4 regions of the Neobacillus sp. B4I6 genome follow, and region 2 is predicted to be linked to each of the others. Evidence: predicted binding sites of a transcription regulator. Region 2 holds the regulator's gene; each other region holds the start of a gene.

Region 1 (3,216 bases), 4.2 Mb from region 2:
TTTGGCAAAAAAAGGCCAGCTAATTACCTCAATTATGAATATTCGGGGCAAATGATGCAGCAAGGTCCAGTTGGTCAGATCAGGAATCAGCAGCTTTTTAATAGTAATCAACCCTTCCATTACCAAGCTCAGCCCCAAAACTATGATTGGACCGCTTATCAACAACCCAATCAACAAATTCCTTATTACCCGCCAGTATACCAGCAATATGGTCAAAACTATCAACCTGGCTACGTTTCTCAAAATACGCCATACAATAGCCAGCCATTTTCGCAAAAAGATTCGCAATTCCTATTCCAGAACCCTTTACAGCCACAGGAAGAAATAGTTCAAAAACCACAGTATATGCCCATGAATGGTTATCCAGTGATGAACCCTTATCCTAAGCAAAGTGCAACCCCAAAACAGCAAGGAGGGGTCCAATCGTTTATGAATTCCTTCAAGTCCCAAGATGGATCAGTGGATATAAATAAAATGGTGAATACAGCAGGTCAAATGATGAATGCGGTTAACCAAGTATCATCACTTGTAAAGGGATTTGGTGGAATATTTAAGGCTTAATAAAAAGCCCAGTTGATTGGGGAGCGGAAGGCACGAAGACTCCTGCGGGAGGACAGGGCAGGGGAGACCCCCCAGGCGCTTAGCGCCAAAGGAGGCTCCCCGGACCGCCCGCGATCCGCACGCGCCTGGAGTGGAAATCAACAGCTAAGTTTTAACAGCAAAAAGACGGCTTTTTTACTAGCCGTCTTTTCATATGGAAGGGAAATGGAATTTAGTCTTCGATATCAATAATTTTCCCCTTTTCCTGTGGAATACGGATTTTTAATAAACCATCACGATAGGATGCTTTCACTTTCTCTTCATTAATCGTATGCGGCAGTGAAACCGTTCTTGATGATTTTTGGCGTAAGTATTTACGTCGATATAAATGATTGATTTCGTCTTCCTCGGTTTCAAGTTCGTTATTTTCCACAGAAATAGTTAAATAGTTTCCAGAAATGTTTAAATGAATTTGCTCTCTTTTTATCCCTGGCAGTTCTGCAGAGATGATGTATTCCCCACCTGTTTCAATCGTGTCAACATGAAAGCTCGATCCAGATGGAAATGGACTTTTAAAAAAATCATCGATTGATTGTAGGAAGCCTTTGATTGGTTTTTCATTGAAAAAGTCGTTCATCGATTTCATTAACTCGCCAAAAGCTTCTGTTTTCGGCTTTTTAGGGTCATTCTTATCACTCGGTACCTTAGATGACATTAAGTTCCCCTCGCTTTCCAATATTTCACTCACTATTATATGCTGGCTAAACTGGGTAGGTGCCGTCATCAAATGGCAATAATTTTATGAACGATTTATTACAGTTGCTTTAAATGTGATGTAAATCACATTAAATATTTTGGTCGATTAGTATAGTAAAGCAGAAATAAAATTGAAAGTGAGGAACTAAAATGTTCTGTTATCAATGTGAACAAACTCCATCTGGCGGCTGTAATGTAATCGGTGTGTGTGGTAAAGATGAAACCATTGCTAGCTTACAAGACACGATTATTTTTGCATTAAAAGGAATTGCAGCCTATCGAACCCATGCTAATCAATTAGGATATACAGATCCTTTTGTCGATGCCACCACCCATGAATCCCTTTATTTGACTTTAACGAATTCAAATTTTAATGTTCAAGAACATATCGACATGGCGATGAAAGTTGGCCAATCAGCAGTCCGCGTAATGGAAATGCTAGATGAAGCTCATACAAAGCGTTTAGGCATCCCTGAGCCAATCCGGGTCAGCCAAAACAAAATTGAAGGAAAATGTATTATTATTACAGGTCACAACTTATTTGCTTTAGAGGAACTATTAAAGCAAACAGAGGGAAAGGGTATCAATATCTATACGCACTCTGAAATGCTACCTGCGCACGGCTATCCAGCATTGAAGAAATATACTCATCTAAAAGGGAATATCGGAAAAGCTTGGTACGACCAGCGACGACTTTTTGAAAATTTCCCTGGAGCGATTCTAGCAACGACCAACTGTGTAATGCCAATTAAAGGGTCATATGCAGACAGGATGTATACATATGAAGTAGCAGGTCTTGAAAATGTAGAGAAAATTATTAATGATGATTTTACACCATTAATTAACCGAGCTTTAGAGCTTCCTGAAGCAGCAATTGATTCCGAAGAAACATTGTTAACAGGGTACCATCATGAAACGGTTCTAGGCTTAGCACCTGAAGTAATTGATGCAGTCAAAGCTGGTAAAATCAAACGTTTCTTTGTTATCGCAGGCTGTGATGCACCGGGACCTGGCGGAAATTATTATCGTGAACTTGCCACTTCACTACCGCCAGAGACTGTTATATTAACAACCTCTTGTGGAAAATTCCGCTTTAATGACGTGGATTATGGTGTGGTGCCGGGAACCAATATTCCACGGTATATAGATTTAGGTCAATGCAATAACTCTGGATCAACTGTTAAGATTGCTTTAGCACTTGCAGATGCATTTGGATGTGAAGTGAATGAACTGCCGGTCAGCATCGTGTTATCTTGGTTTGAACAAAAAGCAGGTGCTATTTTGCTTGGTTTATTTAGCTTAGGAATCCAGGATATCCGCATTGGCCCGAAGCCGCCTGAATTTATCTCTGAAGGGGTATTACAGGTCCTTCAGGACACCTTTAATCTAAAATTGATTGGAACAGCTATAGAAGACATGGAAGACATGCTACAGCTCTCAATTAAATAAATATAATAAACCGCAGCATAGATTTGCTGCGGTTTTAGATTAGATTAATTTCTTCCATTAAAATTTCAACATCTACGATCATGTTGCCTTCTTCATCTACTTCTATTAATTCATCTTTTTTCATTTTTGTTAGCGTCCTGCTTATGGTTTCTCTTGTCGTGCCGATCATATTGGCAAGATCCTTATTCGTGAATTCGGACTTTAAAAGGATCGTACCATCTTCTTGTTCTTTACCATGCTTCTGGGCGAGCCGAATCAGTAGTTTAATAATTTGTTCGTATGTGTTATTGAGAATCTGTTCTTCTAAACGATTTTGCAAATCAACGATTTTTTCTCCTAATACTTTAAAAACTTTAATACATAGTTCAGGGTTTTCAATCAGTACAGTTTCAAATTTTGAAATTGGAACAGCAATAAGAGTTGAGGACTCAAGTACTTCTGCATAGGCTGGGTATTCGCCTTTTCTGAAAA
Region 2 (3,216 bases):
CGCAGCGGTTCAAAAACCGTCAGCATTTCATCCCATATGGATAATGATGATTCTAACCCCGTATTTTGAGCTAAATAGCCAATTGTCACTTCTTTCGGCTTGATAATTTCTCCGCCATCATGCGACAAGTGTCCGGCAATAATCTTCAATAATGTCGATTTTCCCGCCCCATTGCGTCCAACAAGAGCAACACGGTCCCGAGTTTGTAATTCGAGCTTAATATTCGATAAAATAAGGTCAGCACCATAATATTTTTGTAATTGATTAACCTGTAGCAAAATCATTCTCATTCACCTCTATTACATAGGATTAGTGTACCTTATTCCCGGTATGTCGGCAATAAACTGCTCGCCATATTAGCGGAGTAAGGGTCCTAAATCGTCAAGAAATGTAATATTTAGTTCAAAGTTTCACACACATATAAGGTAAAATAGTGTATGATTTGATGGGAGGATTTTTTATATGGCAGAATTTACGCATTTTAATGAAGAAGGCAGAGCAAAAATGGTCGACGTCAGTGATAAGCCGGAAACGGCACGTACGGCGCTTGCTCATTCCAGCATTACCGTTAGTAAAGAAATTTATGATAAAATAACTAATAATGAGATGAAGAAGGGCGATGTCTTAGCAGTGGCCCAGGTAGCAGCTGTCATGGCAGCAAAGAAGACATGGGATTTGATTCCAATGTGCCATCCGATTCCATTATCAGGTGTTAATATTTCTTTCTCTTGGGAACAGGATAAGGATGAGAACTATCAATTATATATTGCTGCAGCCGTTAAAACGAAGGGGAGCACAGGCGTAGAAATGGAAGCGTTAACAGCGGCATCCGCATGTGCCTTAACAGTTTATGATATGTGTAAAGCCGTTGATAAAGGTATGGTAATTGGACCGACGTATCTTGTCGAAAAAACGGGCGGTAAAAACGGTGATTTTAAAAGAGATGAAAGAGTTAAATAAATTTTTAACTAAACCATTCATGGGGTGTGGGAGATTATGAGTAATGAAACAACGAAAATACCACAGGCGACAGCAAAACGGCTGCCCCTCTATTATCGATTTCTAAAAAACCTGCATAGTTCCGGCAAGCAAAGGGTCTCTTCAGCGGAATTGAGTGAAGCAGTAAAGGTAGACTCAGCAACGATTCGCCGCGACTTTTCCTATTTCGGTGCGTTAGGGAAAAAGGGCTATGGGTATAATGTTAATTACTTAATATCCTTCTTTCGTAAGACCTTAGATCAGGATGAATTAACTAAGGTTGCCTTAATAGGAGTCGGAAATCTTGGCACTGCCTTTTTAAACTATAACTTTTTAAAAAATAATAACACAAAAATAGAATGCGCCTTCGATGTGGATCCCGACAAAATGGGAACCATGATTCGCGAGGTACCCGTTCATCCTATGGATGATTTAGAGAAGGTTTTATCAGAAACTAATATTTCAGTGGCGATATTAACGGTTCCGGCTCCTGCCGCACAAATGATAACCGATCGACTGGTCAAAGCGAATGTAAAAGGAATCTTAAATTTCACTCCAGCAAGGTTAAATGTTCCACCATTAATAAGGGTCCATCATATTGACTTGGCAGTGGAGCTTCAATCGCTAGTCTACTTTTTAAAGCATTATCCAACGGTGGAAATAGATGAAGAATAATTAGTTAAAAAGGCTTTCCACAAAATTTGTGGAAGGCCTTTTGTATGATTAAATCCCTGCTTTTTTTAATTACATAATCTATAAAAATACTTTCTTATGCACTAAGATGTAGGTAGATGAAATGCAAGCGGTTACTAACCGGGAAGTGGGGGAAATTCAATGTCAATTTTACGAGATGAAGCATTAAAAATGCACAAGGAACACCAAGGCAAGGTTGGGATTTATTCTAAGGTGGCAGTACATAATGCAAAAGATTTAAGCCTAGCGTATTCACCAGGTGTGGCAGAGCCATGTTTGGACATTTATGCAGACGAAAATAAAGTTTATGATTATACCTCGAAGGGCAATCTTGTCGCAGTTGTATCCAATGGGACAGCAGTCCTGGGGCTTGGAAATATTGGACCAAAAGCTGCGATGCCTGTGATGGAAGGAAAGGCCGTGTTATTCAAATCGTTCGCAGATGTTGACGCCTTTCCCATCTGCTTGGCCACCACTGACACAGACCAGATCGTAGAAACCGTCAAGCTGCTAGAACCAACATTTGGCGGAGTGAACTTGGAGGATATTGCTGCGCCGCAATGCTTTGAAATTGAAGACCGCCTCCGCAAAGCCTGCGAGATTCCTGTTTTTCATGATGACCAGCATGGAACTGCGATTGTAACAGCCGCTGGTCTAATCAACGCGTTAAAATTAGCGGATAAAAAAATTGAAGATATACGTGTTGCAGTAAACGGAGCAGGTTCAGCTGGAGTAGCGATTGTTAAGCTCCTGCTGCATATGGGCGTGAAGGATGTTATTTTATGTGATACAAAAGGAATTATTTATGAAGGCCGTCCGTTCGGAATGAATCGATTCAAAGATGAAATGGCGCAAATGACAAATCGCGAGCAAAAACAAGGAACGTTAGCGGATGCGCTTATTGACGCCGATGTGTTTGTGGGGGTATCAGCAGCCGGGGCCGTTACAAAGGAAATGGTTAGCACTATGCACCGTGACCCGATTATCTTTGCCATGGCCAACCCGGTACCGGAAATTATGCCCGATGCGGCCAAAGAAGCAGGGGCTCTTGTAGTGGGTACAGGACGTTCTGATTTTCCGAACCAGGTTAATAATGTGCTTGCTTTCCCAGGCATTTTCCGCGGCGCCTTAGATGTCCGTGCCAAGGAAATCAACGAGGAAATGAAGCTTGCTGCGGTCTATGCAATTGCTGGTTTAATTTCAGAGGTTGAGCTCCATGCCGATTATGTCATTCCAGATCCATTTGACCCTCGGGTCGCAGCACAGGTAGCAACCGCGGTTGCGTATACTGCAATGGAAACAGGGGTAGCCCAAAGAATTATCAATGTTGAGGAAATTAAGCAGCGCCTATCAGCATTAGAAGAAGCAAAACAACCAGTGCATGTTTAGGTCGAGTAAAATTTAGCTTTTAAGGGAGGACTATCTCAATCTAGTTGAGGTAGTCTTTCAAATTTTGGGAATTAGGGCATAATTCCGATATACCTTTTAAATTTTTAGTACAATAATGAATGATAGTTTTTTTCTTTTTTAAATCAGCCTATATGA
Region 3 (3,216 bases), 1.1 Mb from region 2:
GGACTTTGCAGCTGAACCTGAAATAATTAATGGGGTACGGGCTTCGTCAATTAAGATCGAGTCAACTTCGTCAATCACTCCATAAAAAAGTGGGCGTTGTACTTTTTGTTCCTTATATAGGACCATGTTATCACGCAAATAATCGAAACCAAATTCATTATTTGTTCCATACGTAATATCCGCGGCATAGGCTGCCTGCTTTTCATCCTTATCCATACTATTTAAATTTAAGCCGACCGTTAAGCCTAAAAATTGATACAACTGACCCATTTCATCGGCGTCACGGCTTGCTAAGTATTCATTGACCGTAACAACATGAACACCTTTACCAGAAAGAGCATTCAAATAAACGGGCATGGTCGCGGTTAACGTTTTACCTTCACCAGTCTTCATCTCGGAAATGTTCCCTTCGTGGAGAGAAATACCCCCCATTAACTGAACATGATACGGATATAAACCAAGTACACGGCGGGCGCCTTCACGGACAACGGCAAACGCTTCAACGAGCAAATCATCGAGTGTTTCCCCGTTTTGATAGCGGGCCTTGAACTCCTCTGTTTTTTCCCGCAGCTGGTCATCGGTCAGTCTTTCTGTTTCCGTCGCCAATGCGTCAATTTTCGTTGCAAGCTTGTCTAACCGCTTCAGCTCACGCTTGTTCAGATCAAATACTTTATTTAAAATCCCCATCATCTGATGAACGCTCCTTTATATCGAGACTAATACACTCTTTTTTAAAAAATCTAGTCAAAAATATTCGATAATTTCCCTTTTAATCTTACCACTTCCTCAATACAGTGACAACAATGTAAGAGGGAAGCAAGATTCGTACAATCTACTATAATTAATCAACTAAAGTCAAACTTCTAAGCTAGCCCTTTTGTTATGTTCGATTTATCGTCAAATATGACAGACTAATGGCAACTGTTGAGAATAACTTTCAACCAGGAAAACTACCTATAAGTCCTAATGTGTTTTTGAATAAATAGTACTAATATTGAATAAAAATACAATATTACGCATATTAAACAACGCGTATGTAGTGTTAATCCAACCGTTCAATAACAACGTTTTTATGTTATTTTCAGTGGAAATTCCATTCCGGATTTCTATGAGTAAATATTCACAAGTTGTACATTGGAATATACTCTTACAATGTTAGATACTACCTTTAGAGAGGTTAATATGGAAAAAATATAGAGATAGAATCCAAAATGGGAAGGGTGAGTTAAGTGGCCATTTGGGGGAAAAAAAATAAAGATAAAGTTCCCGAAAGTAGAGAAGATAGAAAAACTGGCCCAATAGGCAAACTCTGGCGAAAGTTCAGGGAAATAGATTGGAAGAATCCAGTTAACAGGTGGAAATTACTATTTGTTTCACTTGTGGGTTGTATCGTTGTTTTTGGTGGAGGATACGGGGTCCTTACCATGACAAACTCGCCGACATTCTGTGCGAGCTGTCACGAAATGGCACCTGAGTATTCATCTTACACAGCTAGTGCTCACAACCAGATCACATGTGTTCAGTGTCATATCAAGCCAGGTTTCACCAATATGATTACCCACAAAATGAAATCAGTGAAAGAAGTGTACTACCATGTAACTGGTGTACCTGAACAAATTGTTCAAACGGAAGCTGTTTCAAATGAAAACTGCTTACAGTGTCACTCCAAAAATCGACTCGTCACAGCATCCGGTGACTTAAAGGTAAATCACAAAGGACATATCGAAGAAGATATTCCTTGTATCACCTGTCACGCCGGGGTTGTCCATGCAAAAATGGCATCTCGTGGTATCAACGTCGAAGAAGTACGCGGTAAGTGGACAGCAGAGAGTGCTGAAAAATTGATGGAAAAGAAATATTTAAGACCTAACATGGGAACATGTATTGATTGCCACGATAAAGTAAACAACGGCGAAAAGCCATGGATAGAAGAAACTTATAGCTTACCGGAAAATCCAGAAGAGCTAGAGAAAAAACTGGAAGAAAATAAAAAAGAAGGCTCAACTGAAGCTACAAAAGTCTCAACAGAAGCAACAACCGAGGCGACACACGAAGGCGAAACTACCGAAGCTGAGGAGTTAGCCGAGCATGATCAAAAAACACAAGATATCATCTTACAAGCCATTGGAAAACAACAAAAAGAAGTTAAAATTTCGATGGAATGTGAAACTTGCCATAAAAAAGTAAAAGTTCCTAAGAGTCATAAGGTTGAAGGCTGGAATGGTCAACACGGCGGCACGGCTGTCCAAGAGCTAGATAAATGTGTGAACTGTCACCAGGATTCTAAATGGATCAGAGAAATTCCAAAAGAAGACATTATCTCTCTACTTAAAATGAAAGAAACAAAAACAAAATATACACCAAACATCACAATCGTTCAAGACCAATCACGAATCAATAAATTCTGCAGTGCCTGTCACAGCAACCGTCCTAGTGGACACGTAGACAGTGATCAATGGTTAACAGCACACGCATCGAAAGCAAAAACAGCGGATCAAAAATCAGAATGCTTCGTTTGCCACGATCGCGAAAAGCCAAAACCAGGATCAACAGAAGTCAAAGCACCAACAGATGTTTACTGCCAATACTGTCACCGAACTGGTTTTAAAGCAGAAAAGAAAAAATAATAATTTTTGAACAGGAGGGTCGCTTTTATGGACGAGGAGCTTAAACAACAGCGGTCGGCCACTCCCAAATTTCGCTATAAATTAATCAAAACTGCGACTTTAACATTGTTGTTTCTAGCCATCTTCTTCGGACTCAGCTTTGTGGGGCTAGAAACAACATCTAGCTCCGAGTTTTGCGCATCCTGTCATGAGATGAAACCGGAGGTCTATACGTGGAAAGCCTCTACGCACAGTGAAGTGGATTGTACCAACTGTCATACGGACCCTGTGTTTAAAACATTAGCGAAAGATAAAGCTCAAGGGGTAGTTGAAGCTTTAAAAAAACATTCAACGAGCACATCTGCTGTACCAATTCGGATGCCTGGTGAAATAAAAGATAGTGCATGTGAATCATGTCATGACGTTTTAAAACGAGAAGTAACTCCATCAGGGGACTTAATCATCCCCCATGATAAGCATAAAAGTGAAGGTGTTGAATGTATTCAGTGTCATAGCGGAGTAGCCCATGGTAAAGTCGCTGATCGAAAAATGACTTACACAACTGACTACGAAAAGTGGGACAGTAAAGTCGGAACAGCAGCCATGGCGG
Region 4 (3,216 bases), 2.2 Mb from region 2:
TTAAGATTAATGGAGCTACGCAAAACGGAAATGTTGATATAGGTCCAACTGTGCATAACAGCCATACTGCTAATAGTAAATTTGTCGGTGCAAATTTTTCTTTGGGTGATTTTTCACCGGCTTCTTCCCTTATGAACTCAGGCAATGTAGATCCAGATGTTAGTGATCAAGATCAAATAGCTAACCCTTCTATGCCTATCGCCAATCAACTTTAAAGGAGTAGTAAGATGGATATAGAAAAAATGAGAAAATGGCTAGAGATTACAAATGAGTATAGAGAGAGCAATTTTTGGTCTAGCGTACTTAAGCAAAAACATCCTGATGAATTTTTTAGAGAAGCGGTATGTAATCCAAAATTTGATATATATCTAAATGAAAATTATTACTTTATTATTTTTGAAATACCTGGAGTAAATCGAGAAGATCTTTCAATTAACTTAATCACAAATACACATTTAAAAATTAATGGCAAAATAAAGCCGGTTCTACCATTTGAAATGGGAATGAAAAGAGAGCGAATCTATGGTGATTTTGAACGCGTCATTGAACTTCCAGAACCAACTTATGCTCATTTAATGCAAACACAAATTTATAATGGACTACTTCATATATCCTATCCTCGAAAAAGTGTGTTGGAATAATTTTCAATAGAAAGAAAAGAATATATTCAAAAAAAAAACGCAGTGAACTCACAAGCGTTTTTTCTTGTTTTATTAATGGTGATGATGTACGCCCATTGTTGGGTTGGTAATTAGCCATTCTTCTTTTGGTAATTGGAAATATTGAATCCAGATATTATTTAAGGTCGGATCATTTTTATCAAGAATAAAGTCAATTTCTTTATCACTTGTAACCACTACATCGTTTTCTGTTGGTGTATCAAGCTTTAAATCATAATGGGCGTGATCCCCGTGGATACTTGTCACATATACTCGAAACAATTTCCCTAGTGCCTCTTCTTGTTCCATCATTTTCTTCAATGCTTTTGCTGCATTCCGATTAACTTTTACCTTCATTTTGTGCTCTCCTCCAACTATGTATTCCTTCGTATTATCCCACTTTTCAGCTAAAATAGACAATTAAAAGGTTTGTGACAACAAAAGACAAATTAAATTTTAGTATAAAATCAACTTACCTTATTCCCCCTTATAATGGATATTAAATCCTTAACAAATTTGTCACAATTTAATTCAAAAAGCTATATTAACATCACGGCAAAGTTGTTAATATAAGTCTTAGGAAAAAACATAAAGACTAATTAATATTAAATAATAATTAATATAACCATGTTTGTTTCAGTAAAAAATAGAAAGGAAATAGTTTTTCTTGTTTGTGAAAGATTTCACGATTATAATCTTAAAAGTGTACATTATGGAAGGGAGAAATATTCATGTCTAAAAAAAGCTACATAATTCCACTGTTAGCTTTATTACCGATTCTACTTTTAAGCGGCTGTTCGAATATGGTCGTCTTTGATCCAAAAGGACCTGCAGCACGTGATATTCTTGATTTGATTAACTGGTCACTTATTTTTATGCTGCTAGTGGTCGTCGTTGTATTTGGTTTATTTGGATATATCATATGGAAATATCGTGCGAAACCTGAAAATGCAGATTACGAACCGCCTGAAGAACACGGCAGTACAAAATTAGAGATTATTTGGACTGTCATTCCTATTCTGATTGTCATTGCTTTAACGATTCCTACTGTTAAAACAATCTATAAATTAGAGAAAGTACCTGCCGGGTATGAAAATAAAAAACCTATTACCATTAATGTAACATCAGCTGATTGGAAGTGGATTTTTAGCTATCCGGAACAAGGGATCGAGACAGTGAACTATGTGAATATTCCAGCTGGCACTCCGGTACAGTTTAAATTAACCTCTGCTGGTACAATGCAATCCTTCTGGGTTCCTGCTTTAGGTGGTCAAAAGTATACCATGAACAAGATGGAAACAGAGTTGTATCTCACTGCAGACAAACCTGGAGAATTTCTAGGTAGAAATACAAACTTTAACGGCAAGGGATATGCTGATATGGAATTTACAGTTGAAGCGAAATCCCCGCAGGCCTTTGAAAAATGGGTAAAGGAAGTCAAAGATACTGCACCAAAGTTAACAGAAAAGAAATACTATCAACTTCTTAAGCCTACACACTTGGGTCGTGAAACATTCCTTGGAACTCATCTAGCCTGGGTAAACCATGCTGATATGAATTCTAAAACTTATACAAATCCTGAATTGTACGAAGTACATGGCGTAAAAGGAAAGATTTTTAAAGAGAAAGAAACAAATGGTCATTCTATGGACATGGAAGGTATGGACATGGGCGAAAAATCAGATGGAGGTGAGCACAATGGGCATTAATTGGCATGACTTTTTTATCGTCGGCAACCCATTAATACTAGGTTCTCAGATTGCTATTCTATTAACAATGATAGGAATAGTAGCAGGGGTTACCTATTTAAAGAAATGGAAATGGCTGTGGAGAGAATGGTTGACAACGGTTGATCATAAACGGATTGGGATTATGTACATCCTTTCTGGTGTGCTGATGTTTTTCCGGGGAGGCGTAGATGGTCTTTTAATGAAGGCTCAAACCTCTCGTCCAGAGATGAAATTTTTAGATGCGCAGCATTACAATGAAATTTTTACAACACATGGTGTTATCATGATTTTGTTTGCAGCGATGCCATTATTAATTGGTTTAATGAACGTGGTGATCCCGTTGCAAATAGGTGCCCGTGACGTGGCATTCCCTCAACTTAACGCGTTAAGCTTCTGGTTGTTCTTTAGTGGTGCGATGTTGTTTAATATTTCATTTGTTATTGGTGGTTCACCAGATGCCGGATGGACTGCTTACTTCCCTCTTGCAGGGAAAGAATTTACTCCTGGAATCGGGAATAACTATTACGCTATTGCCCTGCAAATTGCCGGGATTGGTACCCTAATGACGGGAATTAATTTTATTGTCACTATTTTAAAAATGAGAACAAAAGGCATGACACTAATGAAAATGCCAATGTTTACTTGGACTTCATTCATTGCATCGGTTATTATTGTAGCTTCATTTCCAATTTTCACTGTTGCACTTGCATTGATGACCTTTGACCGGATCTTTGGAACGCACTTTTTCACCTTAAGTGGTGGCGGTATGGATATGATGTGGGCAAACTTATTCTGGTTATGGGGTCACCCTGAAGTATATATTGTTG

What was found. Region 2 encodes Rex, which represses fermentation and respiration genes when NADH is low (regulators of the CRP and FNR family bind a similar motif). Its sites were predicted from a motif close to TTGTGAAATATTTCACAA; they were not measured.
Region 1: a site for Rex is predicted at 1,369-1,386, ahead of hcp (hydroxylamine reductase). Genes of this name have one in related genera too.
Region 3: a site for Rex is predicted at 1,109-1,126, ahead of QF028_RS32140 (cytochrome c3 family protein). Genes of this name have one in related genera too.
Region 4: a site for Rex is predicted at 1,331-1,348, ahead of qoxA (cytochrome aa3 quinol oxidase subunit II). Genes of this name have one in related genera too.

The regions. Positions count from the first base shown of each region.
Region 1 is NZ_JBNPWB010000002.1:785,312-788,527, forward strand. It holds gene QF028_RS05835 (YppG family protein) at 1-561, shown strand, start outside; gene QF028_RS05840 (Hsp20/alpha crystallin family protein) at 773-1,255, opposite strand; gene hcp (hydroxylamine reductase) at 1,447-2,745, shown strand; gene QF028_RS05850 (Crp/Fnr family transcriptional regulator) at 2,780-3,216, opposite strand, start outside.
Region 2 is NZ_JBNPWB010000002.1:4,963,957-4,967,172, reverse strand. It holds gene QF028_RS26620 (ABC-F family ATP-binding cassette domain-containing protein) at 1-284, opposite strand, end outside; gene moaC (cyclic pyranopterin monophosphate synthase MoaC) at 463-960, shown strand; gene QF028_RS26610 (redox-sensing transcriptional repressor Rex) at 997-1,653, shown strand; gene QF028_RS26605 (NAD(P)-dependent malic enzyme) at 1,813-3,060, shown strand.
Region 3 is NZ_JBNPWB010000002.1:6,090,045-6,093,260, forward strand. It holds gene secA (preprotein translocase subunit SecA) at 1-690, opposite strand, end outside; gene QF028_RS32140 (cytochrome c3 family protein) at 1,230-2,627, shown strand; gene QF028_RS32145 (NapC/NirT family cytochrome c) at 2,655-3,216, shown strand, end outside.
Region 4 is NZ_JBNPWB010000002.1:2,760,871-2,764,086, forward strand. It holds gene QF028_RS15735 (spore germination protein) at 1-215, shown strand, start outside; gene QF028_RS15740 (Hsp20/alpha crystallin family protein) at 228-641, shown strand; gene QF028_RS15745 (iron-sulfur cluster assembly accessory protein) at 714-1,016, opposite strand; gene qoxA (cytochrome aa3 quinol oxidase subunit II) at 1,391-2,368, shown strand; gene qoxB (cytochrome aa3 quinol oxidase subunit I) at 2,358-3,216, shown strand, end outside.